Pleomorphomonas sp. PLEO: one gene and its partner. The protein of the gene in region 2 binds, or shares a complex with, the protein of the main gene of each other region. Links are inferred from orthologs where the notes say so. Each region holds a gene or a part of one and is shown on either strand. Other genes may lie near its edges. The genes, in order: AB6N07_RS23260 and dnaN.

Region 1 (16,960 bases), 4.5 Mb from region 2 along the record:
AGTACTGGCTGCCCGGCTCGAAATGCGTGGTCTTCATGCGGGCAAACAGCGGCCGCGCGTCCTCCCGGCGGAAGACGCCTTCATGATGAGCGCCGTGCAACGCGGTGAGGGCCCAATAATCGCGCAGACCCGAGCGATTGTCGCAAAGTTCACGGACCGTCGGCCGCCGCCCCTCAAGATTCGGCAGGAAATCGGCCAGCCTGTCGTCAAGCGCCGATGGGGCGCCGACGAGGTCAAGCAGCACGCCGCAGGTCATCTGCTTGGTGATCGAACAGATCGGCATCAGACGGGACGCAGTCATCGGCAAGCCGGCATCGGGATCGGCATAGCCCCAAGCCTCGCGGAGGACCACTTCGCCGTCCTTCATCACGCCAACCACGCCACCCGGTCCCTTGAAACGCTCCGGCAACGAGGCCACGGCAGCGGCGAGGGCGGCTCGATCGATCGATGACATGTTTCACTCTTCCTTCGGATAAACCCTGCGCAGCTAAAGCTGTGACCTCCGGTCGCGCAAGGCTTATCCTACCGAGAAGCGTTCCCTCAATGAGACATGGTGGACCGATGCGCCCAACCGGTCATGCGCTTCTCCACCCAGGCCATGATCGAGTACATGACGATGCCCTCGACGGCGAGCGCCAACAGGCCGGCAAACACCAAGGGCACGTTGAACTGGCTCTGGGCCGAACTCATCAGGTTGCCGAGGCCGTAGTTGGAGGCGACGGTCTCCGATACCACAGAACCGACGAAGGCGAGCGTAATCGCCACTTTCAATGAGCCGAAGAAATAGGGCATCGAGCGGGGAATGCCGACCTTCAGCATGATGTCGAGCTTCTTGGCCCCAAGCGCCCGGAGCACATCCTCGGTTTCCGGCTCGATTGTGGCAAGGCCAGTGGCGACATTGACGACGATCGGAAAGAAGGAAATCAGGAAGGCCGTCAGCATGGCCGGCACCGCGCCGATGCCAAACCAGATGACCAAGATAGGGACGACCGCCACCTTGGGCACGGCATTGAAACCGATCATCAGCGGATAGAGGCCGGCATAGATCATCTTCGACCAGCCGATGAACAGCCCCAGGGCAAGACCGCCGACCACCGCCATCAGGAAGCCGAGCGTCGTCGTGTAAAGTGTCTGAAGCGAGTTCTTCCAGATCGGCGACCAGTACTGATAGAGGGCCGCGAAAATGCGCGAGGGCGCTGGAAGGACGGTATAGGGCAGGTCGAACACACGTACCGCCGCTTCCCAGATCGCGAACAGTGCAATGGTGTAAAGCCAGGGAGAGGCCTTAACCCAATCGATGCGGGCGATCAGAGGCTTTGCCGGCTCGGGCTTCTGGATGTCCTCGACGATCGCGCTCATGCCGTTCTCCTCGCGCTGGCGATCTCGCCGTGCAGTTCATGGACCACGTCGTTGAAGGCCTTGTCGTAGGTAATCTCGAGATCGCGCGGCCGAGCGAAGGGCACATGGTGCTCGCGCAGCACGCGGCCAGGCCGCGCGGTCATCACCAGGATCTTGTCGGCCAGGAACACCGCCTCGCGCAGATCGTGGGTGACCAGAACAATGGTGACATCCTGCGCGGCGTGCAGGTCGCGGATGACGCACCACAGTTCCTCGCGCGTGAAAGCGTCGAGGGCACCGAAGGGCTCGTCCAGCATCAGAAGCTGCGGCTCGTGGATCAGCGCCCGGCAAAGGTTGGCGCGCTGCTGCATGCCGCCGGAGAGCTGCCAGGGATATTTCGACCCGAATCCCTTGAGGCCGACCACCTCGAGCAGATGCTCGGCCTTCTCGACGTATTCCGCCTTGTGGGCACGCAGGCGCTTGCGATGCTTTTCGACGATTTCGAGCGGCAGCAGAATGTTTTCGAGCGTTGTACGCCAAGGCAACATGCTGGGATTCTGGAACGCCATGCCGACGATGCTGACCGGCTCGGTGACGTGCTGACCGGCGACGATAACGTTGCCAGCTTGCGGAATATGCAGCCCGGTGACCAGACGCATCAGGGTCGATTTGCCGCAACCGGACGGACCGACCACGGCGGCAAACTCGCCCTTATCGACTTTGAAGGTAAGATCGGCGACTGCCAGCGTGCCGCTCGCCCCGCCATAGCGCATGTCGACGTTTTCGATGGAGACGAGGTGGGTCATGTGTCTCGCGTTTCCAAGAAGATAGGACCGGCCGAGAGAGTCGACCGGTCCAAAATTTGGGTCAGGGCAGCTTGCGCTCGGCCTCCGGTGGCAAGAAGCTTGCGTCGAACACCTTATCGGCGGTCACCGTGCCCTTGAGGCCGATCGAGGTTTTCAGCGTCTCAATGGAAGCGGCGAGCCGCGCCGGATCGATGCCGCCCATGCCGTGCTCGGCGACATAGGGCGTCTTGATGTTCTGGCTGTTGGCCATGGTGAGGCGTTCGAGTTCAATATCCGGGTTCAGTGTCTCGTTGCGCTTCAGCACAGCGTCGACACCCTCCTGCGGATGGGCGACGGCGTCGGCAAACCCCTTGGCGAGCGCCTTCAGCACCCCCTTCACCGCATCGGGGTTCTTCGCGGCAAAGTCGGTGTTGACGGTGACGGTGTTGCCATAAAGGTTGAGGCCGTGTTCGGCCATCAGGATAGGAACGATGTCGTCGGCCGGTACGCCCTGCGCCTTGAGGTTCAGGATCACAGAGAACGAGAAACCAAACACCGCGTCGACGTCGCCCTTGGCCAACATCGGCTCACGGACCGGGAAGCCAACCGACTCGAGCGTGATCTTGCTATCGTCGATCCCGGCGACGGCCTTGAAAGCCTTCCACTGGGCAAAGGCGCCATCCGGCGGCGGCGCGCCGAGCTTCTTGCCTTCAAGCGACTTGGGATCGCTGGTAATGCCAAGCGACTTGCGCCCAACCACGGCAAACGTCGGGCGGTCGTAGACCATGTAGACGCCCTTAATCTTCTGCGAGGGGTCCTCGTCAAGCAACTTGATCAGCGAGTTGATGTCGCCGAAGCCCATGTCGTAGGTGCCGTTGGCGACGCGGGAAATAGCTTCAACCGAACCGTTGCCGCTATCGATGGTGACATCCAGCCCCTCGGCCTTGAAGTACCCCTTGTCGAGCGCCAGCAGGAAGCCGGCGGCCGGCCCCTCGAACTTCCAGTCAAGCGTGAACTTGACGGGCGTATCGGCCGATGCGGCCGCTACGCCGGCAGTAAGCGAGGCGATCCCCGCAAGACCGACGAAAGCGGCCCTCGCGGCAAGGCGGCGGGCGGATTTCAGCATGACGTTCCCCTTGTTGGCTTGGAATAAGGCCATTTTGCCGGGGAAGTCGCTGGAATTGCAAGTCAAATTGCCCAATGTCTAAGCAATATGCATCATGTTCATTTTTTGAACATTTATTCGCACATATCTGCCAACAAGGTGGGCAGGTGGCTGTGGATAGCCGCAAAGGCTTGGTTTTGGTTTTCGGCTGACCCAATGGATAGCGCGACCAACCGGCGACGCCGAAGCACGCGATTGCCGTCCCGGTAGGGGAAAAACCTCGAAATTGGGGACGAAGGCGCTCGGGATGGAGCCCTACACCGCCAACACGGGGGAGCTCCTCAAAACAGGGCGTTTGATCGTCAGCATCGGCGAAAAGCAAGAGTGGTCGATCGATGCCGGGTCAACGAGGAGGCCACTCTCGCCGGCATCGATCGACCGACCCGACAAGACCAGGAGATGCGGCGGACCTGGCTTCACCGGGTTGTAGTTTGGAAAGCAACTGTATCTCTTTCCAAAATCTCATATAGTATCAACATTGTTGTTTTAGCTTTTTAACGAGTTGTTTACAACAACATCCTTACTCACCCCATGATTTCGGTGAGTTAATCATAAACAAGTAACCTTAATTTCCGCGTTTGATGGATGACCGCATCTGGCAGACAAAGGGCCACATTGGGGATCCAGCACCGCTGCATCCTTTTGTTTTCTCGCACTCAACAGCCCAGAGGATCGTCGGATTCCCGGGCAGGCGCGGCGGTGTGTGGATCTCTTCAAGGTCCGCGACGGACTTGTCGTCTCGTCAGGCGGCGGCGAGAACGACGCGGTTGCGACCTTCCGCCTTGGCACGATAGAGGGCGTTATCGGCACGCTTCAGGAGCGTCTCCGGCGTATCGCCATCGTGCAGGATATAAGCGGCTCCGACGGAAATCGTCACATCGACGAACTCCGCCCCCCCATGAATGGCGAAGGGATCGCGCGCGATCTTGGTGCGCAACCGTTCGGCGACGATGGAGGCAATCCCGTAATCCGTTTCCGGCATCACGATCACGAACTCCTCGCCGCCGAAGCGGCAGGGCAGATCGAGAGCACGCAGATTGCGTCGGATACGGGTCGAGAACTCGCGAAGGATCTCGTCGCCGGCATCATGGCCGTGCGTGTCATTGACCCGCTTGAAATAGTCGATATCGACGATCAGCAGCGACAAGTCGCCCTTTTTCTCATTTGCCCGCTCAACGAGCGCGGCGAGATGCGAATCGAGGTACCGGCGATTGTAGAGGCCGGTCAGCGCATCGGTGATGGCAAGCTCCATCGTCTGCAGCACACTGGCCCGCAGCCGGTCGGTATAGCGCTTGCGCCGGATCTGGGTTCGACAGCGAGCGATGAGCTCATGCGTATCGACAGGACGGATAAGGTAGTCGTTGATGCCGAGCTCCAGACCGCGCGCCAAACGGCCGCCCTCCTCTGGATCGGCAATCAGCAGAATGGGCAACAGGCGAGTCCGATCGAGCGATCGCAGCTGTGAGCAAAGGCGCAACGCATCATAATCATCGAGACTCATTGAGATCAGCGCCAAATCGTAATCGCCCTCGGCGGCGCGGAACAAGGCCTCCTGGGGATTGGTCTCGATCTCCACTGTCATTTCGCCGGCAAGTGCTTGGGCGACGCGCACATAGGCCGAACGGCGATCCTCGACCAGCAACACGCGCCCAGGAGCACGGGCTGTGAGATCGGCGTAGGTCATCGCCCGATCGAAGGCAACCGAGCCCTGGTTGGCGCGGAGGTCGAGTTCGTCGGTGAGCTGCTTCAGGCGAACGAGGCTTTTAACTCGGGTGATCAGCTGGGTATCGGACACCGGCTTGGTCAGGAAGTCATCGGCTCCTGCTTCCAGCCCGTGGACACGGTCGGCAGGCTGGTCAAGGGCCGTGACCATGATCACCGGCAGCTGTATGGTTTTTGGATTGGCTCGAATACGGCGACAGACCTCAAAACCGTCCATGCCTGGCATCATGACATCCAGGAGAACGATGTCGTAGGTGGCGTTGTCGAGCATAGCCAGCGCCTCGGCGCCGGAGGTGGCGGTGTGGACATCGAAGTATTCGGCGGTGAGGCGAGCCTCCATGAGGCGCACGTTGACCAGGATGTCGTCGACAACAAGAATACGCGCTGTCATCACACTCTTCCGTTCCGGACGACTCTTACTGGTCGCCGATATAAGTCCGCACCGTCTCGATGAATTTGGAAACTGAAATCGGCTTGGAAATGTAGGCCTCGCAGCCGCCCTGACGGATACGCTCCTCATCACCCTTCATGGCAAATGCGGTGACCGCGACCACTGGGATGGAACGCAGCTCGTCATCTTCCTTGAGCCATTTGGTGACCTCGAGCCCAGACACTTCCGGCAACTGGATATCCATCAAAATGAGATCCGGCCGGTGGGTACGCACCAAGTCCAAGGCTTCAATGCCATTACGTGTTTGAATCGTGCGATAACCATGCGCTTCCAGGAGATCATGGAAGAGCTTCATGTTGAGCTCATTGTCCTCGACGATGAGAACTGTCTTGGCCATTCGACTCTCTTTCCGCCTCGCGCGCTGGTAGTGCAGGTGCTCGGCGGGTTTCCATTCCAGCGCACACGGCTCGTACGTAGGAACGCCTTCCGGTAGGGATAGGTTGCCGCACTGATTCCAGTATAACAAATATAGTACGGATTCCTTTAGCAATCCCAAACGATGGTCCGAACATGCCAATTGGTAAAAGGCTTAGCGTCGAAGCGGCGGAGGAGCTGGCCATATCCGCCCTCGCCTATCTCGCTGGAAACCCGGATGCGCTTGGACGCTTCCTGTCACTTTCCGGTATCGGACCGGCCGATCTTAGGGCGGCGGCCCGCGAGTCCGGCTTTCTCGCCGGCGTGCTGGAATTTTTTCTTGCCGACGAATCGCTGCTTCTGTCCTTCGTTGAAGACGCGCGGGTGAGGCCGACCATGATAGCCGCGGCGCATCATGCTTTGGCCGGTGAAAGTGAGCTATAGTCGTCTGGCGGCGAGGGTTTTCTAGGTGGCCGGCGGGAGGCGGGGATGCCCGAAGCGGCATGTGGTTTCTGCAGGGATTGCCTTTCGCCGGTTCCGGCAGAGGGGCGCCGTTGCCCGGCCTGTGGTGGACCGCGCCTTCTCCGCCATCCCGATCTTGAACGTCTTGTCATCGCTCACGTCGACTGCGATGCCTTCTATGCTTCGGTGGAAAAGCGCGACGATCCTTCGCTCGCCACCAAGCCGGTGATCATCGGCGGCGGCAAGCGCGGCGTCGTATCGACGGCGTGCTACATCGCCAGAATCAGCGGCGTGCGCTCGGCCATGCCGATGTTCAAGGCGCTGCAACTCTGCCCCGACGCGGTGGTGATCCGGCCCAACATGGAAAAGTATGCGCGCGTCGGCCGGGAGATCCGGCGGCGGATGCTGGAGTTGACGCCGCTCGTCGAGCCGCTCTCCATCGACGAGGCCTTCCTCGACCTGTCCGGCACCGAAAAGCTGCACCGTGCCAGCCCGGCGCGGGTGCTCGCCCGCTTCGCAAAAGAGGTGGAACGCGATGTCGGCATCACCGTCTCGGTGGGGCTGGCCGCCAACAAGTTTCTCGCCAAGATCGCTTCCGACCTCGACAAGCCCAAAGGCTTTTCGGTAATCGGACAGTCGGAAGCCGCCGCCTTCCTGGCTCCGCGGCCGGTCACAACGATCTGGGGGGTCGGTCGTGCCTTCTCCGAGCGCCTCGCCGCCGATGGCTACCGGACGGTGGGCGACCTGCAGGCAGCCGATCCGGCCCAGCTCGCTGCTCGCTATGGAGCGCTCGGCCTCAGGATTACCAAGCTCTCGCACGGCGAGGACAGCCGGCAGGTCGTCCCCAACTCCAAGCGCAAGAGCGTTGGCTCGGAGGTAACCTTCTTCGAGGATATTGCCGATCTCGGCGATCTCAGGCCGATCCTGCGCGAACAGGCGGAACGCGTCTCCTTCGGACTCAAACACGAGGATATCGCCGGCTCGACAGTGACCTTGAAGCTGAAGACCGCCGACTTCAAGCTGAGAACACGGGCGCGGCGCCTCAATGACCCGACCCAACTCGCCGACCGCATCTTCGCCACCGCCGACGCGCTGCTTGCCGAGGAGGCACACGGCCAGAAATATCGCCTGCTCGGCGTCTCGGTTGCCGATCTCTGCGAAAGTCGCTTCGCCGACCCAGTCGACCTCGTCGACCAGCAGGCGACACGCAAGGCAGCCGCCGAGCGAGCGATGGATGAGGTACGACAGAAGTTCGGCAAACAGGCGCTCGAAACCGGCCTCGTTTTCGGCAAACACCACCGTCGTAAGGAGTGACGACGGTGACCGCCTGGCTTGATGCCAACCGCCCACCTTCGCAGCCGTAGCGTCAGCCCCGGCTCAGGCGGGCGCGCGTTGTGCGCGGCGTCGTCAGGAGCAAACTGGTGTCGGACCCGGTGATGCCCGGCAGCAGGCGGATTCGGCGCAGCACGGTGTCAAAATCGGTGAGGGTGGCAGCTCCCAGCTCGACAACGAGATCCCAGCGGCCATTGGTGGTGTGGATCGCCGCCACTTCCGGAAACCCCTCGAGTTGGCGGATCACCTTGTCGAGGACGTGTCCCTCGATTTCGATCATCATCACCGCCCGGACTGGAATCTCGATGGCGTCGTTGCGCAGGATCACCGTGAAACCGAGGATGTCGCCGTTGCGCTCGAGCCGCTCCATGCGGGCACGGACCGTGGCGCGAGAGACGCCAAGTTCAAGGGCGAGATCGGACACCGACCGGCGGCCGTCGTGACGCAGGAGCGTCACCAATTGCTGATCGAGCTGATCCATGAAATCGCCGTTTTGGACAATGGAACTGCCATTTTGATAAGCTAATCCTTATAAATTGCCAATCCCCCCTGTTCACTTTGCCGGTCGATAATGGCCTGATGCCAGCGAACGAACAGCGAGGGAAAACGTGCATGAAGGTGCGGCTTCTGGGTATTCCGATCGAGGACGGTGCGGGCCGCATGGGCTGCGAGATGGGGCCGAGCGCCTATCGCACCGCCGGCATCGTCGAAGCGATCACCGAACTCGGCCACGAGGTCGAGGATCTCGGTAACGTCAAGCGTGGCCCGCTGCCCACCGTCACGCCTCCCTTTCCGCATCTTCGACGCCTGCCCGAGATCGCCGCCTGGATCGATACGGTGACTGAAGCCGCCCACCATGCCGCTGACGGTGCCTTCCCGGTATTCCTCGGCGGCGACCACGCGCTCGCGGCCGGCACGGTGCCCGGCATCGCCCGACGCGCGGCTGAGGAGGGGCGCCCCCTGTTTGTGCTATGGCTCGACGCGCACACCGATTTCCATACGCTCGAGACCACGCAGAGCGGCAATCTTCATGGCACGCCGGTCGCTTATTTCACGGGAATGAACGGCTTTCACGGCTGCTACCCATCTCTTTCCCACGTGGTGCCGCCCGGCAACGTCACCATGGTCGGCATCCGTTCGGTCGACCCCGCCGAACGCCGGGCAATCGCCGGTTCCGGGGTTACCGTCCACGATATGCGCGCCCTTGACGAACACGGCGTCGGCGCCTTGGTCTGGCGTTTCCTTGAGCGCGTCGCGGCGGCGAATGGCCGCCTGCACGTCAGCCTCGACGTCGACTTCCTGGACCCATCGATTGCCCCAGGTGTCGGCACCACCGCGCCGGGCGGGGCCACCTTCCGTGAAGCGCATCTCATCATGGAGATGCTGCACGACAGTGGTCTCGTCTCCTCGATCGACCTCGTCGAACTCAATCCGTTCCTCGATGAACGAGGCCGCACCGCCACTCTGATGGTCGACCTTCTCGCCAGCCTGATGGGCCGCACTGTCATGGACCGCCCGACCCGGAGCTTTGCAGCATGAACGCCATTTCCCCGCTCGCCATCGTACCGTTCGTCTCGGTCGACAACATGATGCGGTTGGTGCTCAGCATCGGCGTCGAGCGCTTCCTCGTCGAGCTCGCGAACTACATCGAGGAAGATTTCTGCCGCTGGCCGACCTTCGACAAAACGCCGCGCGTTGCTTCCCATTCGGCCGATGGTGTCATCGAACTGATGCCGACCTCCGATGGAGCGCTCTACGGCTTCAAGTATGTCAATGGTCACCCCAAGAACATGCGCGAAGGCAAGCAGACGGTGACCGCCTTCGGCGTCCTGGCCGATGTCGGTTCGGGCTATCCCATGCTTCTCACCGAGATGACGCTGCTGACGGCGCTGAGGACTGGAGCCACCTCGGCGATGGCAGCCAGACGCCTTGCGCCGAAAGGCGCGGCAACCATGGCGATCATCGGCAATGGCGCCCAATCGGAGTTCCAGGCGTTGGCCTTCCGGGCCATCCTGGGCATCGCAAACCTGCGTCTTTACGACATAGACCCCACCGCGACGGAAAAGTGCCGACGCAACCTTACTTCTCTCGGCTTCTCGATTGCCGTCTGCCGCTCCGGCCAGGAAGCCGTCGAGGGCGCCGACATCATCACCACCGTCACTGCCGACAAGCAGTATGCCACCATCCTCACCGACAACATGGTCGGCGCCGGTGTGCACATCAACGCGGTTGGCGGCGATTGCCCGGGCAAGACAGAGCTTCACCGCGCCATCCTGGAGCGCTCATCGATCTTCGTGGAATATGCACCGCAGACACGCATCGAAGGCGAGATCCAGCAGATGCCGGCCGATCATCCCGTCACCGAGTTTTGGGAAGTTCTCAACGGCGTCGTGCCGGGACGCACATCCGCCAGTGAGGTGACACTGTTCGATTCCGTCGGTTTCGCCATCGAAGACTTCTCGGCACTGCGCTACGTGCGCGACAAGCTCGCCGGCACATCCTTCTACCAAGAACTCGATCTGCTCGCCGATCCGGACGAGCCGCGTGATCTCTACGGAATGCTGCGGCGCGCAGGAACGGTCGCTATTTGAGGTGATCCTGAATCGCCTGGAAGCGAATGGCCAATTCATCGGTGTTGCTCGAAGCGCCACCGGCCTTGTTCGGCAGTGAATAGCCAGGCACCTCAATGCCCTGTTCGAGCATCTCCTTAACTGTCACGGTGCCGGCGTCGACGATCTCGCCAGTACCCGTGTCGGTAATGTAGTGTCGATAGGTGCTGTTGCCGACTTTCCAGTAGGAATGGGTCTTCTTGGCCTCGAGGTCGGCGACGCTCGGCGGCGGACGGGGCACGGACTCGGAAGAAGCAGCCGGAAACGGCTTCACGTTGAACCAGATGGCGGCGACGATCGATGCGAGCACCAGCGCAACGAAGCCGGCGATGACGATGGAGCGTACATCTTGATGACCGCTGCCTTTACGGCGCCGGGCGGACGCGACAGGGGGCTTCCCGCCCTTTTTCTTGGTGGGAGTGCCGATCGAAGTGTGTTGCGAGGCGACTACTCGTGACTGCATGACCCACTCCCTCGACGCGCTCTTCCTCCAAATGTCAAACCACCCCTGCCGTCAGAACACAGGGCATTCAGAGCCGGTCCAACCAGCCGCTCTCCGTGGCTTTCCATTAAATATGCGCAGAAAGCTTTTCTTTCCCTTGCGGGGCAAATTTTCGGACAAGAAAAAGGGGGGATACTGAATGAATGCTTAACGGGGCCCTAGGCACTTTCTGAATCCGCTGGCTGTTTCCGACGGCACGCCCCGTGGCCCTAGAAAAAATGGCCTTAATGTCTTGACGGCCAGGCCTGATAATTGCGTGGCATTTATACGGAGTATCGCGGAAGGCCATGGCCTTAAGTCTTGGTTCACTATTCTCGGCGCTATTCTGGGAATAGGCAGTTTTAACTACAAGAAAAAGCAGAAAATGGTACTCAATAGATTCAAGTTGTGGAAGGTCATCGGCGCAGCCGTGGCGATATTTATCGCACTGACCGTGTGTCTGTTGTTGTCCATTGTCTACACCACGCTATCGGCGGACGCCGCGCGTCAGTCGCTGGAAAGGCAGATGATCGCAATTCGGACAGGCGCCCTTTTGATGACGAAGGATATCGCCGGTGCGACGGTCGCATGGTCTGGGGATGCTGTCGACCACATCGAAGTACCGATCCTTCCGCCCTTTCCAACCCATGAACTTATCGACAACCTTACCCGCACGGCGGGCGCCGCCGCGACGATCTTTGCCTATGATGCCACGAAGGACGACTTCACGCGCGTGACGACATCGATCAAGAAGGCGGATGGCAGCCGCGCCGTTGGGACCGACCTTGGCAAGTCATCGCCCGCCTACGCGGCGATCAAGGAGGGGCATAGTTTCACCGGCAAGGCCGCTATCCTCGGCGCGCCGTATCTCACCGTCTATACGCCAATCAAAAATTCCGCCGGTCAGGTCATCGGCATTCTGTTCGCTGGTATTCCCGAGGCTACCGTCGCGACCACCAAGAACGGCCTGGTCCTGAAGATCTCACTGCTCGGTCTATTGTTGGCCGCCGGCATATGCGCCGGTGCATCTTGGCTGGTGGCACGCCTCATCCGGCCCGTGACGCAACTCTCGGCGCTGATGGAACGCATCTCGCGTGACGATCTTGCCCAGGATGTTCCCTACGCCACCTATGGCAACGAGGTTGGCAGCATTGCTCGCGCCGTCGTCATTCTCAAGGACAGCGCCGTAACCCGCATTGTGCTCGAGCGAGACAAGGGCGTCGAAACCGCCGAACGCGCGTCGCGGCAAAAGCGCGTCGAAGTGCTGATCGACAATTTCAGGACGACCACTCGTACCGCGCTCGGAGCGGTGAACAAGACGGTCGAGGACCTGCTGACCACCGCCGACACTCTGGGGGCCGGCGCCTTGCGCACGGTTCAAGACGCGGGAGCCGCCTCGAGCGCTTCGCATGACGCGACCGGCAACGTGCAGACCGTCGCTTCGGCGACCGAAGAACTCGCCACGTCGATCGGCGAGATATCGGCCCAAATACAGCGAACCGGCACCGTCGTGGCCGACGCGGCGCGCGGCACGCGCGATGCCGATACCAAGATCAACCGCCTCGCCACCGGCGCGACCAAGATCGGCGAGGTCGTCACCTTGATCCGTGCGATAGCCGAGCAAACCAACCTCTTGGCGCTCAATGCGACCATCGAAGCGGCACGGGCCGGCGAAGCGGGCAAGGGATTTGCCGTCGTCGCCGCCGAGGTGAAGAATCTAGCCGGCCAGACCGCCAAGGCAACCGAAGAAATCGCTGCCCAGGTCGATAACATTCAGAATGCGACGGCCGACGCCGTGGAGGCGATCCAAACCATCAGCACCACCATGCAGGAGGTCGATCGCTATACCGGGGCCATATCCATAGCCGTCGAGGAGCAAGGCACGGCCACAGGCAACATCAGCCGTTCTATCAACGCGGCCGCGACCGGCTCGCAGCAGGTGGCAACCAATGTCAACGCCGTGCTTGAGACGGCTCGCGAAACCGAGACGGCGGCCCAAAGGCTTGATCAGGATTCACGCGACGTCGCCGAAGAGGCAAGGCAGCTTCGCTCGACCATCGACGCCTTCCTCGGCGCGGTGATCGCCGCCTAAAAGCCAGGCAGCAGGACTTCCCCACTTGGCGGCGATCAACCGCAAAAAAGTGGCTGGTGGGGGCTTGCATTGGCGGGGCGATCCAACTAGGTTCCGCGCCGTCATGTGCAGCTGTAGCTCAGTTGGCTAGAGCGTCGGATTGTGGCTCCGAAGGTCGCTGGTTCAAGCCCAGCCAGCTGTACCATTCTCTACCAAATTTCAGTTGTTCATGCCGGCTCGGCGAGCCTGTTTTATGACCGCCGAGAACGCGTCAGCCAACACAGCAGCGCGCAGCCGCTCAAGCCTCCTTGATCGACCGGTGGCCTTAACGAAGTGCCTCCTGTCGAAAAGGTCGGCCACAGGGCAACCGTGGTTCTGAATAACGTGGATATGCTCGCCTATGTCCGGGCGGCGGGATAGGCGGATAGATCACCATAAACGTCGAGGCCGAGCTTCAGGCCATGCCGATCGGAGTAGGCTGGCGCTGGCCGCATATTGGCCTCGACCTTGCGGACATCGGCCACTACCGCCGGCATATCCAAGATATCGAGAGCGTTGCGCAGGCCGTCACCCAGCGACGGCGCTGGAATGGCTGCCCTCCACCAGCCAATTTGCCGGAAAAGTGTATCAAACTATGGCAGAGGCAAGAATCTGGGATTGGAGGCGGAGCCAACGAACACCCTGATCGGACCTATAGGGGAGCAGAATCGCTTTCGTTCAGCGCCCTTATCACGAGGTTGTGTGGAACCGATCGCGAGAATTTGTTCCAATCATCGCGAAATTCACACGGCTTTGTGAAAACACTTCACGAAATCCGTCCTGTCATATTGACCCGGAGCCCCCTTTTTTCGTGAATAACTTCGGTCTACATCGTACCCATCGAAGCGAGACGAATGTCCGGGGCTGGATATGAACTTCCAACGGCCTGACGACGCTATCGAACTACGTGGAGTATGAAAATGAAGACCTTCGCTCTTGCCGTCGTTGCTGTAACTGCCATTGCCATCCCGAGCCTGGCTTCCGCCGCCGAGCAGACCTATTGGGATCCGGCCGACAGCGCCTTTGCCGTCGGTTCGATGAAGGCTCCGGCGACCGCCAATAATGATACGGCGCGCTACACCGAGACCGTCACCTCCTGGGATCCGGCCGACAGCGCCTTCGTGACGACCAAGGTCGGCGCTACGCCGGTCGTTGGTACCCATGACGCGGTGAAGACCAGCCGCACGACCGTGCGCATGTGGGAGCCGGCCGACAGCGCCTTTGTGGAAGTGCCCGTCGGCAACTGATATCGCCGCGCACGAACTGATTTAGAAAACGGCGTCGATTCTTTCGGCGCCGTTTTTGCGTGAGTGGCCGACAACTCTCTGGCCAAAGCGCAGAGCGTGGATAAAGCAACGGTGCGACGGGAAAGAACCGCGGTCCGTCGTCCAAGCAAGTTGCACTCGATCGCGTTTTTCACACACCCCCACTCTCTATGCGGCAGGCACTGTTTTTTGCTTTGCCTTGCTTGCGAAGTCGGTTATACGAACCGTGCTTCGCGTGTCTGCGAACGGCTACGCACCCGTAGCTCAGCTGGATAGAGTGCTGCCCTCCGAAGGCAGAGGTCACGCGTTCGAATCGCGTCGGGTGCGCCAATCTTTTCAATACCTTATTACGCGAATTGATTTCTGTAGAATCTTCGTATCAAGCATATGGGAAGCGCTTGAAGCGACCAATGCGGCGCGCGTGACCACAGAAACAGAAACGGGGCAATGTGGCGCTGATCCGCTCCGGCCAGCTTGATCTTCAGAGCGGCTGATAATCTCACCGTAGGGGCGAAAGACTAGCGGAACGCCGTCTCCCGCCGGCAATCTAACAGTGTGGTCCCCGAGCTCCACGCCTGCCCGAATCTCCGTTTCCAAGCCCTTACATGCATCCTATCCATCGATCTCTGGTATCACGCCTTCCAATAGCCAGCGATCAGGTGATCGAGGTTGTTGCGCGACGCAGCCGCCCTGACATATTTTCTGATGCGCGAAGCGACGCTCGCCTCGCAGGCTACCCAAACGAATGTCTTTTCCGACGGCTTGCCGGCAATAGCGCTCATGACAGCACCTTCCAGTACCGAGGCAGCGTGTCCGCGTCGAGCCAGCCATATCAGGCGGAACCCGCCGGGCATCTCGAGCGGAATCCTCTCTGCACCGTCCTCAATTTCGATCAATACGTCGCCACGGCAATGTCGCGGCAGCATGCCCATGATCCGGGCGATCGCAGGAAGCGCAGTCTCGTCGCCGGCAATCAGGAAGTGGTCGGCCGAGCCGATACTTCCGCCGCTGGGCCCAGCGACACCCACGAGGTCGCCGACACGAAGATGGCGAATCCATCTTGCGCCCGGCCCGCGTTCGCCATGCAGGAAGACGTCGATATCGATCGTATGTCTGGTGAGATTTACTGCGCGAACAGTATAACGACGCCATATTGGCGATGGCCGCTCTTCGCCCGTTGCGGCTGCCACATCTGTGAAGTTGACAAGGACCTGAACGTGCAAGGCGTCTACGCGATCAAAGCGCGCGGCGTCGGGACACTTCAGCGTGATGCGCATCATCTGCGGTGTCAGCATATTCAGCGCCTCGGCCTTCAGGATCGAGAAGCTTGGAGGCAGCCGGCCGGCGCTCCAGTTTTCCTCCCAGTCAATCTCGACCGATCGAGTGCCTGCCAGATGCCGAAAGACGCCATCGAGCCAGCTCCTGACAAAATACGCCGTCTCCGCGTCGGCGGAATCGGCATCCACATGAAGCAGACCATCCTCGCACCACATCCGCCCACGAACATCCGGGAACGACACAAGAAAGGCAGTGGCCTGCTCCTGAAGCTCGCCGTCATGCTCTCTCAGATGTTCCGCGAGATGGAACAGACACTGTTCGGGCCCAGGCAGTTTCGCTCGAGCCTTGAGACGGAAGGCAACGGGAAAGTCCGATGTCATCACAATGCTTTCAGATCATCGCCCAAAGGATGCCGGCGGCGGTCGCTGAAGAACTTGCAACATGAGTTCTCGACGATGGCGGCCGGCTGCCAGCCATTGCAGGCAGGATCAAGCCTCTCGGTCTGCACGCCCGCCGAAAAGACAAAACCAGTCAGAGCCGAGAGGAAACGCCAGTACCCGCAAGCCGCAAATCCGTCATTGGTAACCAGCCCGGGTAGCTTTCGGCTCTCCGGGATGGCTTCGAGCCGATTGCCCCTGGAATCGCACTCCGTCAGGACCGCGCCGTTCGGGCTCAGGCTGGGTCCTTCCGCCTGATCGGCGGTGAAGCAGCGATGCGTGACAGACCCGTCGTGAACGGCGTGCTTGATGGGCGCGACGTGCAAGGCCGTTTCGTCTCCGATCAGAAGGTCTTGGTCAACGAAATGGCGAAGGTGCGGCCGCGGCCCTTGTAATCGAAGACCGACTCGTCGGCGAGCGCCCCATAAAGCGCCTTCGCGCGAGACCCCCAGACCGTCGTATATTGGGTATCAAATACGTTCTGAACGCCGAAATTGAGCGTCGTCTTGGTGTTTTCGAACGTATAGCTCCCCAGAAGGTCGAACAGCGTGTAACCGTCGATATTGAAATTGTCGGCGTCGGTCAGGCTGAAGACATGCTGCCCCGAAAAGCGCAAGGTCAGCGCGTCATTGCTCCAGCCGACATAACCGCCGAGCTTCGAAACGCTAGCCGTTCCGATCGTATCGTTCTCCCAGCCGTTGATGCCCTCGACCTCGGTCTGAACCCACTGGCCCAAAACCCCGGCGTTGAAGCCGTTGTCGAACTTCCTCCCGGCACTGCCCTCAATCCCGTAGACCCGCCTCTCGCGGTTGACGACATCGACGGCCAGCGTCGACCTGTCCAGCTGGATCGACTTGTCGGAGAAGGAATAGAAGGCTGCCGCTTGGAGGTTGTACTTGCTGTCATCGAAACGATAGCCAACCTCCATGGAATTGGTCTTGATCGCCTGTAGAGCAGACGAGCCGACATTCACGCTGTCGACGAGGTTGAAACCGCCGCCGGAAAGCACATAGGAACCGACGCCGTAATATTTCGCAGGATCGGGCAGCTCGAAGCCCTGGCTGAAATTGCCGTAGACTTGCTGATCGGGTCCGAGTTCATATGTCGCACCGGCATTGACCAGCATTGCGTCGTAATTCACCTCACCGCCGGGAATCGCTGCCGCGCTGCT
Region 2 (14,389 bases):
TGTAGATGATCGACTTGCCCTTGGCGATGGCGGGACCGGCGGTCGGGCCGTCCCAAGAGGAAGCCGGAGCGGTAGCCTTGGCGACCAGCGCCTTCGCCTCGTCGAGGAAGGCATCGGCGCGAGCGGGCAGCGTGGCGATCACGGCGGCGGCGAGCGTGGTTGAAAGCAGTAAGCCAATCCTTGTCATAGCGTTTTCTCCTTCACTTTTTCCAACCATGTCCCCGATTCCAATCCTCCCGGAGACACGGCGGCTTTCTTGTCATTGGTCACAGTGGTTGTGGCTTCGCCGGTTAACAGTCGGCGGTCATGTCTTTTTTGCCGAGCCGCGCTGCACGGCTTTCTGGTTGAGCAGGCGCCGCCGCTGGGCGTAGCCGGCCAGGGTAATCGACAGGAGAAGGGTCGTGCCGTTGAACAGCGGCTCCACCCAGAAGGCGCCACCGAACTGCTGAATGCCGGCAATGCCGATCGCCAGGATAGAGACGCCGATCACCGTGCCCCAGACATTGACGCGACCTGGGCGGATGGTGGTCGACCCGAGGAAAGCACCCACAAGGGCGGGCAGCATGTAGTCCATGCCGACGCTCGCCTGGCCGACGCCCTGTTCGGCGGCCACCAGCACACCGGAGAAGCCGGTGATTACCGAGGACGCGATGAAGGCGCCGATGACATACCGAGTGACGGGAATGCCGTTGAGGCTGGCCGCGTTGGGATTGCCACCGACGGCGTACATGCATCGGCCGAGGGGGTGTGCTCGGTGACCAGCCAGAGCACCACGGCAAGCGCCAGCACGTAGAAGCCGCCGATCGGGATCCCGAAGATTTCGGTGTGGTGAAGCATCAAGAAGCTATCAGGAAGGTCGCCAACGATCTGGCGTCCACCGGAGTGCCAAAGAGCGATGGCATAAAGCGTGGTGCCGGTACCGAGCGTGGCGACGAATGCGTCGATATCGGCGACGGCCACCAGAATGCCGTTGATGAGACCGTAGACCACCGACAGCAGCAGAACGATCAGCACGGCCATAGGCCAGCTGAAGCCGTAGGTGACCTGCAGACTGATGGCCAGAATGTGCCAAAGCACAATGCCGAAGCCCACGTTGAGGTCGATCTTGCCGACGATCATCGGAATGGTCGCCGCGAGCGCCAGGAGTGCCACCTTGGACTTGGAAGCGAAGATCGCCTGCACGGTCAGGAGGGAAGCAAATGACGGAGTCGCCACCGAGAAGAGGATGATGAGCAGGACGCACAGGATCAGCAGCCCGTAGCGGGTGCCGGCCTGGGTCAGTACCGGCACGAAGCCATCCCGGCTCAGGCTTACGCGCTCCTCCAGCGCGGTGGACTTTACGGATGAGCTGGCCACCTCTAGTTCTCCCAGAAAAATTGTCTCGCTAGTACGGACGCGCCAACTGGGGCGCTCGGCGAAATCTCGTCAGGCAACGGCAGCCGAAGCCGCGATCTCCTCGCCACCACAGGCCCGCTGCAGCAAGTTGGCGAAGGTCACGTCTTCGTTGATCAGTTCGTCGACCACCTTGCCGCGGTTGAACACCAAGGCGCGGTTGCAGATGTGGGCGATCTCCTCGAAGTCCATGGAGATCACCAGAACGGCGATACCCTTGGCGAGCGCCGCGTTGAGCAAGTCGTAGATCTCGGCGCGGGCTCCGACATCCACGCCGGCCGTGGGATCCTCCAGAATGAGAACTGGCGTGCCCAGTTTCATCCAGCGGGCCATGACCACCTTCTGCTGGTTACCACCCGACAGCGCGCTGACATCGATATCGATGAGTCGCGGACGTACGTCGAAGCGCTCGACCTCGGCCCAGGCGTGCTTGGCTTCCGTCTCAGCGCCATAGGGCGAGATCGACCGAAGCCCGAGATTGCAGGGGTTCAGGAACAAGTTTTCCCGAACCGACATGGTCATCACCACGCTCTCGTTGATGCGGTCGCCAGCGACCAGCGAGATACCAGCGGCGATTGCCTCGGTAGGTGAGCGCGGCGCGATGACCCGCCCTTCCATTTGAATACTTCCGGCGGCGGCGCTTCGCTTGCCGAACAGGCAACGACCGATCTCCTCCTGCCCGGCGCCGCGCAGACCAACCAGCGCAACCATCTCGCCGCGTCGCAGCGTGAAGGAAACCGGGCCGGTGTCACCCACCATCAAGCCATCGACTTCCAGCATGGCCGGAGCATTGATGGGCAACGGCCGACGCTTGTCGCCGCGCTTTTCTTCGCCGACGATCAAGCGCACCAAGTCCCGGAGCTCATATTGGCTAGTCGCTCCACCCGCCACCCAGCGGCCATCGCGCATGACGCAAACCTCGTCGGCGATCTCGACAACCTCGTCCAGGCGATGGGTGACGTAGATCATGCCGACTCGCCGTTGGCGCAGGCGTTCCAGCACATCGAAAAGATGTTTGACGTCGTCGGCCGGCAGCGAGGCCGTCGGTTCGTCAAGCACCAGCACCTCGGCATCGACGGCAACGGCACGCGCTATGGCCAGCAACGATTTTTCGGTGCGCGACAACTCGAACACCCGAGCGTCGGGATCGATATCGGTGCCGACGGCCTCGAGCGCCGCGACCGCCCGCCGACGCACTTCCGCCCAGTCCACGAGACCGAGGCGGCGGGGGAAACCCATGGTGAAGGCCATGTTTTCCGCCACGGTCATCCACTCGACAAGACCGAGATCCTGGTGAATGAAGGCAATCGGCTGGCGTCCACGCCGCCCGACGGCACTTGCCGAAACGATTTCCTCGCCACGAAACAGGATCGAACCGGAATCGCGCTTGTAGACCCCTGCGAGGATCTTGATGAGCGTTGACTTGCCGGCCCCGTTCTCGCCAAGCAGAGCCAGAATCTTGCCGGGCCTAACATCAATGCTGACGTGATCGACGGCGGCGACGCGGCCGAAGGTCTTGACGATGTCGACCATCGAAAGCAGCGGCGCATCGGGCGTAGTGGTGGGTGATGTCATGAGCGTCCTCCTCCCCGAGGCGCTTCGCATTTATCGTAAGCGGCAGCTCTAAGCTCAAAGGGCGAGGATTTTCTCCCAAACCCGCTCGTCGACCGGAATGCCCTTTTCCTTGTTCTGAGCCTTCATCTGCGGGAACTCATGGCCCGGCAGACGGATAGCCTGAGAGGGATCGGAGCGTTCAGCGGTCAGCACATAATCACAGATACGACGCAGCTTCTCATCACGCGTGCCCTTGTCGATCAGCCGATCCACCTCGATGGCAACGAATATCTGCGAGACGTTGTACTCGTCGTCCATCTCCTCGCTGACCTCGGCGACCGACAGGCCGCCGGATAGAAGCGTGGCGATCATGTCGAGAACGATGGAAAGACCCGAGCCCTTCCAATAGCCCATCGGCAGAATACGGCGGTTCTTCTCGACGACAGCCGGGTCACGGGTCAGTTTGCCGTCATCGTCGAAGCCACCATCGACTGGCAGTTGCCGGCCGGCGAGCCTGTTCACCTCGAGCATGCCGTAAGAAAACATCGACATGGACATGTCGACCATGGTCACGGGATTGCCGGGCACAGCAATGATCAACGGATTGGTGCCAATGCGGCATTCCTTGGAACCCCAAGGCGGCATGACGGCAATGGAGTTCGTCCAGCAGATGCCGACATAGCCCTGTTCAGCCGCCTGATAACCGTAGGATCCGCCGCGCATCCAGTGATTGGCATTGCGAAGGGCAACAAGACCGATGCCGTGTTCGGCGGCGAGCGCGATGGCCCGGTCCATCATGGCGGTGGCCGTCAGATTGCCGATCGCCCGGCAGGCGTCCCACTGTTCGATGGCGCCAAGCGAGAGAAGCTTCTTCGGCTCGGCATCGACATGGACATGGCCGGCGCGGATCTGCTGGACGAAACGGGGAAAGCGATTGACGCCATGCGAGTAGACACCGGTCTCGGTCGTATCGGCGAACAGCTTGGCGCAGGCGTCAGCTTTTGCCGGCGTCAGGCCGCATTTGAGAAGGACGCGCCGGAATTCGGCCTGAAGGTCCTGATGGGTGAGATGTGGCATGGCGTTCCTTCCCGGAAATGCTTTTTGTCGAATGTTCAGGTGGCAGACGACGGCCAATCGCCGGCGAGTTTGGCCCAGGGCAGCTTGCCGACCACCTTTCGGATGCTGGTGGGCTGGCCAAGCGCCACGCCGGGCAGGTGGATGTCATCTGGAGTAAAGACGAACACGGTGCCGGTGCTGAAGGCGTGCCAATCAAGCGCCAGACCTTGGGCGTAATAGGCGACGTCGCGCGTTGTGTCGTAAGCGGCACCCGGATCGCTTGCCAGCTTGGCGCAGCCAACCTGCTCGGCACCCGCAAGCATCACCTGTACGTCGCAATAGCGGCGATGACTTTCAGCGCGGAGGTCCGCGGCTGGCTGCGTTTCATAGTCGTTGATCACAAAGAAGGCTTCGCCGTCGATGTCGTGGCGGCCTGCGGCGGCGTGGCGCAGCGCTGGATCAGCAAGCCGGGCGAGCATCTCCCGCAGGACCTGTGGCAGCCCCTCCCGCCAGGCAGTGTCATCTATCGAACCCTTGAGCACGCCGTCCTCCCGTCGCGCCGAACGTTCTGTATTTCAAAACGTCGTTCTGCATGTTGGTATATTCGCTCCTCGAACTTGTCAATGCAGTAGTTTCCTCAAAGCGGAAAGAGGCCTTTCGGAGTGGCTCAACCCAACTTAGTTCCCTGTTCTCACTCATATTTTTATCTCAGGTGAGTACAGTCGCCCGTGTAATATGCTTTGGAATCACGCCCGAGGCTTCTGACGAGCGATGGGCATTTGACGCCACCACCGAGCGGGACTAATCCATCGGCGCGGTGGTAAGGTTGAGCAGCGCAACCCGATGGTGGCGCTCAAAAACTAAACAGAGGAGGATTTCGAGATGGACAATGTGCCGGACCAGGAGCCGCCGGCCGGCAGTCAAAGTTTGCTGCGCGGACTGCAAATCATCGAGATTCTCAGCAATTTTCCGAATGGCTGCCCGCTCGCCAAGCTTTCAGAGCTGGCCGGGCTCACCAAGAGCACGACACATCGACTGCTTCAGGGGCTTGAAAGCGTCAATTACGTGACGCGGGCGCCCTCGCCCGGCAGCTACCGACTGACGACCAAGTTCGTTGCCATCGGCCAGAAGACGCTGTCGTCGCTCAACATCATCCATGTGGCAGCGCCGCATCTCGAGGCACTCAACCTAGATGTCGGCGAGACGGTCAACTTCTCGACACGCGAGGATGACCACGCCATCATGATCTACAAGCTGGAGCCGACGGTGGGAATGATCCGCACCCGCGCTTATATCGGACAGCATTTGCCATTGTTCTGCTCGGCCATGGGCAAGATCTTTCTCGCCCACGACAAACTCGCCAACTTTGAGACCTATTGGCAGGGACACCAGAGCAGCATCATCAAGCTGACGGCCAATACAATTGTCGACCACGCCGACATGCTAGCCGAATTCGCCGCCATCCGCGCCGACGGCTACTCGCTCGATCGCGAGGAAAATGAACTCGGCGTCTCCTGCGTGGCGGCCCCGGTGTTCGACATACAGGGCCACGTGCCCTACGCGGTGTCGATCTCGCTATCGACGGCGCGCCTCGCCCAAATCGGCGTCGACAACCTCGTCGACCACGTAAGGCAGGCTTCACGGCGCATCTCCAGCGAACTTGGCGCGACGATTTGAGCGCTAAGGCTTTGAAAGGACTGGGTCGATGGCATCAGCCGCGACTTTGCTTGCCGCCATGCCATTCAGAGCCGTCCCGATCTGGCCCGCTGAAAACGAACTTCAATGTCTAGCCAAAGACGGGCTGCCCGGCCCGCGCCAACGGACCGGGCGAGATGTCAGACGTCGAGGTTGGCGACCGACAGCGCGTTGGCCTGGATGAACTCACGGCGCGGCTCAACCTCGTCGCCCATCAGGCGATCGAAGATGTCGTCGGCCTCGACCGCCTCGTTCACCTGAACCCGCAGCAACGAGCGGGCGTTGGGGTCGAGAGTCGTCTCCCAGAGCTGTTCGGCATTCATTTCGCCGAGGCCCTTGTAACGCTGCATGGCAATGCCCTTGCGCCCCGCGGCGTAGACGGCGTCAAGCAGCGTACGCGGACCATGGACCACGACCTCGCTGTCGCGACGCCGGAGCGCCGCCGCCGCGCCATAGACCGCGGACAGATGCTCGCGATGACCGGAGAGTTTGCGCGCGTCGGCTGACGACAGCAGCGCCGTGTCGATGATGCTCGTCTCGGTGACGCCGCGCACAACGCGATGAAAGGCCAAGCCGCCATCCGGCATCGCTTCGCCGGTCCAGCCCTTCTCGAACTCGTCGGCGATCACATCGAGCCGGGCGGCCACTCTGTCGGCGGCATTCTGCGCTGCCTCGTGATTTTCGAGAAGACGAGCGTCGAGGGCACCGGCGATCGCGGCCTGTTCGACGACGTCATGGCTGTAGCGATGATGCAATCCGTCAATGAGATTGCGCACGGCGCGCGCCCTGTCGACGATGGCCCGAAGATCCTGCCCTGCCCGCGCCTCGCCATCGGCGAGCTTAAATACCGCCTCGTCAAGGCCTTGGGTTACCAGGAAGTCTTCGAGCGCCCGCTCGTCCTTCAGGTATTGCTCGGACTTGCCGCGCGTCACTTTGTAGAGAGGCGGCTGGGCGATGTAGATATGGCCACGCTCCAGAAGCGCCGGCATCTGCCGGAAGAAGAACGTGAGCAGCAGAGTCCGAATGTGGGCGCCGTCGACGTCGGCGTCGGTCATGATGATGATCTTGTGGTAGCGAAGTTTGTTAGCGTCAAACTCGTCCGTACCGATCGAGGTGCCAAGGGCGGTGATCAGCGTGCCGATCTCGGCCGACGACAGCATCTTGTCGAAGCGCGCCCGCTCCACGTTGAGGATCTTGCCCCTGAGAGGCAACACCGCTTGGAACTCGCGGTTGCGGCCCTGCTTGGCCGAGCCACCTGCCGAATCGCCCTCGACGAGGAACAGTTCGGTGTTGACAGGGTCGCGATCCTGGCATTCGGCGAGCTTGCCGGGAAGCGACGCCATGTCGAGCGCGCCCTTGCGGCGGGTCAGCTCACGCGCCTTGCGAGCCGCTTCACGAGCGGCGGCGGCCTCGACGACCTTGCCAATCACGGTGCGCGCCTCGGCCGGATGCTCCTCGAACCAGGTGGAGAAGGCCTCATTGAGAGCCCCCTCGACAACCGGCCGCACTTCCGACGACACCAGCTTGTCCTTGGTCTGGCTGGAGAATTTCGGATCAGGCACTTTCACCGACAGGACGCAGGTCAGACCCTCGCGGCAGTCGTCGCCGGTCATCGTGACCTTCTCGCGCTTGGAGATACCGGTGCTTTCGGCGTAACTGATCACTTGGCGGGTCAGCGCGCCGCGGAAACCGGCAAGATGGGTACCACCGTCGCGCTGAGGGATGTTGTTGGTGAAGCAGAGCACGTTTTCGTGGTAACTATCATTCCACCAAAGCGCGACTTCGACGGTGATGCCGTCCTTCTCGGTCGACACCATGATCGGCTTTGACAGCGCCGGCTTCTTCGAGCGGTCAAGATAGCGCACGAAAGCTTCAAGTCCGCCCTCGTAATGCAGCTCCTCGATGCGCGGCTCGACCCCTCGATTATCCTCGAGGAAGATGCGAACGCCGGAATTGAGGAAGGCCAGTTCGCGCAGGCGCCGTTCCAGCGTCGCAAAATCGAAATCGGTGATGCCCTTGAACGTTTCGTGGCTTGGCATGAAGGTCACTTCGGTGCCCTTCTCGCCAACGGAGGTTCCAGTCACGGCGAGCGGAGCATCGGGCACGCCATCCGAGAAGCTCATCTCGTGCAACAGGTCATGCCGCCAGACCTTGAGCTTCAGCCAAACCGACAGCGCATTGACCACCGACACACCGACGCCGTGCAGACCACCTGACACCTTGTAGGAATTCTGATCGAACTTTCCGCCGGCGTGCAGCTGCGTCATGATGACCTCGGCCGCCGACACACCCTCTTCCTTGTGGATATCGGTGGGGATGCCGCGGCCGTTGTCGCGTACCGTGCAGGAGCCGTCGGCATTGAGGCGCACCGTCACCTTATCGGCGTGGCCGGCCAGCGCCTCGTCGATGGCGTTGTCCACCACCTCGTAGACCATATGGTGCAGGCCCGAACCGTCGTCGGTGTCGCCGATGTACATGCCGGGGCGCTTGCGCACCGCGTCGAGCCCCTTCAGCACCTTGATGGATTCGGCGCCATATTCGTCGGGGTCGTAGGCTGTGGTGTCGGTCATGGAGGCCTTCGTTTCTCGTCTCGGGAACATCCCGCCATATTTCTCATAAAGGCTGGCGGGAACTGCTTCAACCACCCTCGGCAGAGGGCCGAAAGTCGTTATTTTTCAATGGCCTTACTGGGGATTTATTCCAGTAGAACAGCAGTGGCCGCACCATGGCCCCGCAATCGGGTGGAAATGCGGCGAATCAACCTCAGAATTCCCCGGAATCCGGCGCAGGAATATCCGGAATCGCGATGATTTCCGCCTCGCCCAAAAAGTCCTCGAAGGGAGCGGCGTCGGTGCCGGTCATGAAGGCCTGGACGCCGAGCGCGGCAATGAGGTCGACCAGCGCCCTTCGCCGCCGAGCGTCGAGGTGTGCGGCCACCTCGTCGAGCAGCAGAACGGGCGGGCTGCCGGTCAGCTCGGTCACCAGCGCCGCCTGGGCCAGCACCAGACCAGTGAGCAGTGCCTTCTGCTCGCCGGTCGAGGAGGCCGAGGCTGGCATGTCCTTTTCGGCATGGCGAACCGACAGGTCGGAGCGATGAGGACCGACGAGCGTCCGACCGGCCGCCCGATCGCGCGAGCGACCAGCCCGGAGATCGGTCCTCAGCCAGTCCTCGACATCGGCCGCGGCCGCGCCGTCGAGTGCCGTGTCGACGTCACCGGTCAGCTGGACCGTCGCGCGCGGGAAAGCACGGTCGCCATCGGGACGCATCTCGATCAGCCGGGCGAGGCAGTGCACGGTCTCGCGGCGGGCGGCGGCGACGGCGACACCGGTGGCGGCAATTTCCGTTTCGATCGCATCGAGCCAAGCTACGTCGGCCTCGCGCGCCTCCAAAAGGCGATTGCGAGCGGCAACCGCCTGCTCGTAGCCCGAAACGCGCCGGCCGTGCGAGGGATCGACCGCCAGCACCAAGCGGTCGAGGAAGCGCCTGCGATCGCTGGCCGGACCGACGAACAAGCCATCCATGGCCGGGACGAGCCAGATGAGGCGCAAATGATCGGAAAGCCGCTCGCTGCCCTTCTGCGGCTCGCCATCAACCAGGAGCCGCCGACCGGGCTCGCCGGGAACCGCACCGGTGCCGATCCGTACGGCCCCGTAGGCACCCTCGATGTCGGCCAGTACGGAAAAGCCACCGGAGCCATCGAGCCGGACCATCTCCGCGAGCGTCGCCCGGCGGAAGCCACGGCCGGGGGCGAGCAAGGACAACGCCTCGAGCACGTTGGTCTTGCCAACGCCATTCTGGCCGGTGAGCACTACCGATCGGCCCGTGAAATCGAGCGCGAGGTCGGCATGGTTGCGAAAATCGCTGAGGCGAAGGTGGCTGACGCGCACCTTCGCCTCGGGACGGGATTCTGTCATGGCGTTCCAGCGGCGGCGGTCACACCCGCATCGGCATCAGCACATAAAGCGTCGCAACGTCGCCGGCATCCTGGATCAGCGTCGGCGAACCGGCGTCGGCGAGATGGAACAGCGCCGTCTCCGACGTGAGCTGGCCGGCAATATCGAGGAGATAGCGGGCATTAAAGCCGATCTCGAGCGGTGAGTCGGTGTAGTCGACCATCACCTCCTCGGTGGCGGTGCCCGAATCCGGATTGACCACGGTGAGCACCAAGCGCCCCTCGGCGAGCGTCAACTTCACTGCGCGACCACGCTCGGACGAGATGGTGGAAACGCGATCGACAGCCTCGGCGAACTCGGCCTTGTCGACCCGAAGTTCCTTGTCGTTGCCCTGGGGAATCACTCGGCCATAGTCGGGGAAGGTGCCGTCGATCAGCTTGGATGTCAGCACCACGTTACCGACCGTGAGGCGAATCTTGGCATCCGACAATTCAACCTTGAGCTCGGCCTTTGGGTCTTCGATGAGGCGCTGAATCTCACCCACCGTCTTGCGAGGCACGATGATGCCCGGCATGCCTTCGGAACCCTTCGGCGCGGTGATGTCGGCGCGGGCAAGCCGATGGCCGTCGGTGGCGACAGCGCGGAACAGCGGACCGTCGGGACCGTCGACGGTGTGCAGGAAGATGCCGTTCAAATAATAACGTATCTCTTCATTGGAAATGGCAAATTGCGTCCGGTCGATCAGCCGCTTGAGATCGCCAGCTTCCAGCGAGAAGGCGTGGCTGAGTTCGCCGACGGTGATGTCGGGAAAGTCGCTCTCCGGCAGCATCTGCAGGGAAAAGCGCGAACGGCCGGAAGAGATGGTAAGAGTGGCGCCATCAGCCGATCCCTCAAGCGAGACCTGCGACCCCTCGGGCAGCTTGCGCACGATGTCATAGAACATGTGCGCCGGCACCGTGGTCGCACCGGGGCGCTCGACAACGGCCGGGACCGTTTCCTGCGCCTCGAGATCGAGGTCGGTTGCCTTCAGCTTGAGCTGACCGTCGTCGGTCCGAAGCAGCACGTTGGAGAGAATCGGAATGGTGTTCCGACGCTCGACAACGCGGTGGACGTGGGTGAGGGAGGCAAGGAGGTGCGACCGCTCCAGCGTAACGCGCATGGAAAAACCCGTCTGTCGTGGCTGCCACGCCCTGGTCGGCCGCACTGAGCGCGACCGGCGCGGCCACCGGAAAATCTGGCGTTGAGCAGCCGCCAATCAGGCAGAATCTGCCTCATCGAAAACCGGATGCTCCCGTAAACAATCCGAAGCGCTCACCTGTCGACCCGATGTTGCAATCAGGCCTAGCGTTCGCTCTGGACCGATTTCCCCGTCGTCGCCTGAAGGTGACCACGGGGAAGAGCACATTACGGCAACTGCCAATTTCCGCAAGCCGGCAGGCTAGCAGCCAACGTGGTTTTCGTCGGCGTTTTTCGTTTCCGGTTTTGAATCAGGCCTCGAGCATGCGCTTCAAGACTTCGATCTCCTGCGTCAGCGCTTCGTCGGAACTGACCAGCTCTTCGACCTTGCGCACCGCGTGCAGGACGGTGGTGTGATCGCGGCCACCGAAGCGCCGGCCGATCTCAGGAAGCGAGCGCAGCGTCAACGATTTCGCCAGATACATGGCGATTTGGCGCGGCCAAACGATCGACCGGGTCCGGCGCGACGACAGGAGGTCCTGCTTGGAGACGTTGTAGTGCTTGGAAACGACGCGCTGAATATCCTCGATCTTGATGCGGCGCGTGTCGGTGACGCGGATGAGGTCCTTCAGCGTCGTCTCGGCCATGGCGAGCGACAGCGTCAGGCCGGTCAGCTGGTTGTGTCCGGCAAGGCGCGTCACCGCCCCCTCAAGGTCGCGCCCCGACGTGGTGACGTTGCGAACGATGAAATCGATGACGTCGTCGGGAACGGAGAAGCCCGGCATATGCTGGGCGGTGATGGCGATACGACGCTCGACAATCGACCGACGCAACGCAGCGTCGGGAGCGCCGATCTCGATCAGAAGGCCACCGGAGAGGCGTGAACGGACGCGTTCATCCATGGTTTCGAGTTCGACAGGAGGTCGGTCGGCAGCAACGATGACCTGGCGTGCGCCATCGATCAGGGTATTCACCGTGTGGCAGAATTCCTGCTGGATCTGCTTGCCGTGCAGAAACTGCATGTCGTCGATCACCAGGAGATCGATGGTTCGCAGCGCTTCCTTGAAGGCGAGTGCCGACTGGGTCTGCAGCGACTGCACGAAGCGATACATGAAATGCTCGGCCGTCAGATAGAGCACGCGCATTTCCGGATGCTCGGCCTTGAGGTGATGGGTGAGCGCTTGCAGAAGATGCGTCTTGCCCTGGCCGACCGAGGAGTGGATGTAGAGCGGATTGAACTTGACCCCGGAGGCCGGACCGTCGGCAACCTGGCGAGCGGCTGCCAGCGCCAAACGGTTCGAGGCGCCTTCGACAAAATTGTCAAAGATGTAGCGCGGGTCGAGCGGCGACGAAATATCATCGAACAGCCGAGCGGAAGCGGAATCGGCGGCAGGACGGATCGGAGCGGCGACGCGCAACGCTGGTGCGCCCGCCGGGCGAGAAGCTTCCGGTGCGGCAAAACGGGCAGGCGACTCAATCTTGGCCCGCATGGCCGAACGGACAGACACCTCAACCTTGCGGTAAGCGGGCCCCTCGGCCTGCCAGAGCCCGGCGAGCTTGTCGCGATAGTGGGTGGAAATCCAGGTTTTCAGGAAGCGACTCGGCACCGAGAGCCAAACGGTGCCCCCCTCGATTTGCTCGACATTCATGCCGGCAAACCAGCAGGAGAATACCTCTTCGCCGAGATCGGCTTTGAGGCGGCCACGAACGCGCGCCCACGCATCGGCATGATCAACTGCCGCTCCGGCGACGCCGCAGGCTTCCGCTTCCAACATATCTCGGCCTCCATCCAAAAAAGTCTACTCACCAGTCTTCCATTCGCAGAGCGCTTCCGCCGGGAGCACTCTCCACCGGTCATCCGAACGCCGTGTCCGGGCTAACCATCTCGTACTTGCCAACCATGGGGCGACGACTTCTCGAAGCCCCGTGATGCCAGTAGCCCCCGGGTTGCGGGGACAAAGCGCCTGACCTCAGGGGAGGCGCCCATTAAATAATGCCGGCCGAAAAGCCGACATCAATACTCATGACGGACCGGAGCCCGTCATTGGCCGGAGGGTCAACCTCCGGAACTCAGATTGTGGTCAGTGTGACAGGTCTCCCGATCTGCGCGCACCTTGCCGGCCACATGGCCGGTCTGCCCAACGCATCGGTTCAACTCTGGATCCAGGGCAAACCGCTCGCCTTCCAGCCATCGACACAACCCCTGTGCCGATCCGGACCGAGCGCTCCCTCGAAACCGCCTGCCACATTAAAAGCCCGCGTAAATCCGCCGGCCGTTGCCAGGGTCGCCGCAGATCGACTGCGCGCTCCCGACCGGCAAATGAAATAAAGCGGGGCGTCCGCACCAACGCCAAGATCGGCAAGGGCCTCTCCCAGCTCGTCGGCGAAGGCCGGGTTGACGGCCATATCTGGAAAGCGCTGCCACTCGACGAGCAGCACTCGCTTGCCAATGCTCCCAAGGTCAGGAAGACCGACAAAGTTCCATTCAGCCACCGTCCGAACATCGATCAGCACGGCCGAGGGATCAGCGGCAAGCGCCTCCCAAGTCTCGCGCACGCCGACGTCGCCAGCATAGCCCGGATCTTCGTTGAATGATCCCGCACCCAAGATTGCCCCACCACCCCAAAATTCATCAAACAGAAAAGACAAAACAAAACCATGCGCAAAAAGCGCATATATTCTCGATTTGCCTTTCCTGGATTGAGTTGGCTACCTGCCTCGGCCATCGCACCTAAAGAATTACCGACGGCTAGCCCCCTGCTTTAGTTTACTTTCACAAGCGATTGCTTGGCTCGCTCGCTTCAACTGGGCTGACCATACACAGGCCCCAAGGGGGGAGCAAGAGCCGAATCTTCCTATGTCGTTAACCCGGTTTTTACCGGAGAGGACGCTTCCCAAAAGGTGACCGGCGAACCCTAGGGGATTCAAAGATTTGCGCCTTCTGATACGGCCAAACCCTATTTGGTCGTAAGCCGGCCAGCCTACTATTCATTAGCCGCATTTTTGTTTCCGTCGCCGCGGATTCCTCGCCGTCTGGAAACGACGTATGACTAAGCGTTTGTTTTCAAAACAATATTTTTGACACCCGAGTCCACGATGATCAGGGCCGATAGACCAGCCGGCGCGAGCCGGAAAAGCAAAAGGGCCTAGCTAAAAGCCAGGCCCTAATAGACTCGTTTTCACGAATAAGAACTGTTACCGACGCCGTCAGGCGTTAGGTATCAGGCGTCGATGGACTTCAGGCGAGCAGCCAAGCGCGACACTTTGCGCGAAGCCGTGTTCTTGTGAACGATACCCTTGATCGCCGCGCGCATGATCTCCGGCTCGACAGCCTTGAAGGCTTCGGTAGCGGCGGTCTTGTCGCCAGAAGCGACAGCTTCATCGAACTTGCGAACGAAGGACCGCATACGGCTGCGACGAGTCTTGTTCACTTCGGTGCGGGCCGCGATCTTGCGGGTCGCCTTCTTGGCCGACGACGTATTGGCCATACTAAAGCCTTTCTCTCTCCCGGCGATACCGGGACTTGTTGTTGAGCCGCCGCGGCTGCCGGACCCGGCCACACGGACGACATAAAACTTTCAGGCGGCCGACGACCATCGGCCACCGTCCTTGGGGCGGGCTT

What was found.
Region 1: the proteins of dnaN (region 2) and AB6N07_RS23260 are in contact, whole or in part, in a solved structure (PDB 1OK7), measured with the Escherichia coli proteins. The link is inferred for Pleomorphomonas sp. PLEO from one-to-one orthologs.

Annotation. Positions count from the first base shown.
Region 1 is NZ_CP166625.1:5,021,451-5,038,410, forward strand. Bases 5,570-8,447 are described here. They hold AB6N07_RS23260 (DNA polymerase IV), read left to right. Parts: upstream 5,570-6,304; coding sequence 6,305-7,591; downstream 7,592-8,447. Other genes in these bases: AB6N07_RS23250 (response regulator), read right to left, coding at 5,570-5,798; AB6N07_RS23255 (DUF3572 domain-containing protein), read left to right, coding at 5,972-6,259; AB6N07_RS23265 (Lrp/AsnC family transcriptional regulator), read right to left, coding at 7,644-8,090; rocF (arginase), read left to right, coding at 8,222-8,447. Also shown: AB6N07_RS23225 (D-aminopeptidase), read right to left, coding at 1-454; AB6N07_RS23230 (ABC transporter permease), read right to left, coding at 541-1,359; AB6N07_RS23235 (ABC transporter ATP-binding protein), read right to left, coding at 1,356-2,144; AB6N07_RS23240 (ABC transporter substrate-binding protein), read right to left, coding at 2,206-3,249; AB6N07_RS23245 (PleD family two-component system response regulator), read right to left, coding at 4,031-5,401; more of AB6N07_RS23250, read right to left, coding at 5,427-5,569; more of rocF, read left to right, coding at 8,448-9,148; AB6N07_RS23275 (ornithine cyclodeaminase), read left to right, coding at 9,145-10,200; AB6N07_RS23280 (hypothetical protein), read right to left, coding at 10,193-10,681; AB6N07_RS23285 (methyl-accepting chemotaxis protein), read left to right, coding at 11,085-12,791; AB6N07_RS23295 (hypothetical protein), read right to left, coding at 13,169-13,306; AB6N07_RS23300 (hypothetical protein), read left to right, coding at 13,730-14,056; AB6N07_RS23310 (siderophore-interacting protein), read right to left, coding at 14,707-15,732; AB6N07_RS23315 (hypothetical protein), read right to left, coding at 15,732-16,115; AB6N07_RS23320 (TonB-dependent receptor), read right to left, coding at 16,133-16,960. UniProt on the Escherichia coli protein: Poorly processive, error-prone DNA polymerase involved in translesion repair and untargeted mutagenesis. Copies undamaged DNA at stalled replication forks, which arise in vivo from mismatched or misaligned primer ends.
Region 2 is NZ_CP166625.1:521,564-535,952, forward strand. The notes cover bases 8,692-11,605. They hold dnaN (DNA polymerase III subunit beta), read right to left. Parts: upstream 10,751-11,605; coding sequence 9,632-10,750; downstream 8,692-9,631. Other genes in these bases: recF (DNA replication/repair protein RecF), read right to left, coding at 8,692-9,612; dnaA (chromosomal replication initiator protein DnaA), read right to left, coding at 11,079-11,605. Also shown: AB6N07_RS02195 (substrate-binding domain-containing protein), read right to left, coding at 1-187; AB6N07_RS02205 (sugar ABC transporter ATP-binding protein), read right to left, coding at 1,426-2,967; yiaK (3-dehydro-L-gulonate 2-dehydrogenase), read right to left, coding at 3,022-4,023; AB6N07_RS02215 (YhcH/YjgK/YiaL family protein), read right to left, coding at 4,059-4,544; AB6N07_RS02220 (IclR family transcriptional regulator), read left to right, coding at 4,885-5,679; gyrB (DNA topoisomerase (ATP-hydrolyzing) subunit B), read right to left, coding at 5,838-8,267; more of recF, read right to left, coding at 8,461-8,691; more of dnaA, read right to left, coding at 11,606-12,542; AB6N07_RS02245 (rhodanese-like domain-containing protein), read right to left, coding at 12,919-13,374; rpsT (30S ribosomal protein S20), read right to left, coding at 13,989-14,255. UniProt on the Escherichia coli protein: Confers DNA tethering and processivity to DNA polymerases and other proteins. Acts as a clamp, forming a ring around DNA (a reaction catalyzed by the clamp-loading complex) which diffuses in an ATP-independent manner freely and bidirectionally along dsDNA.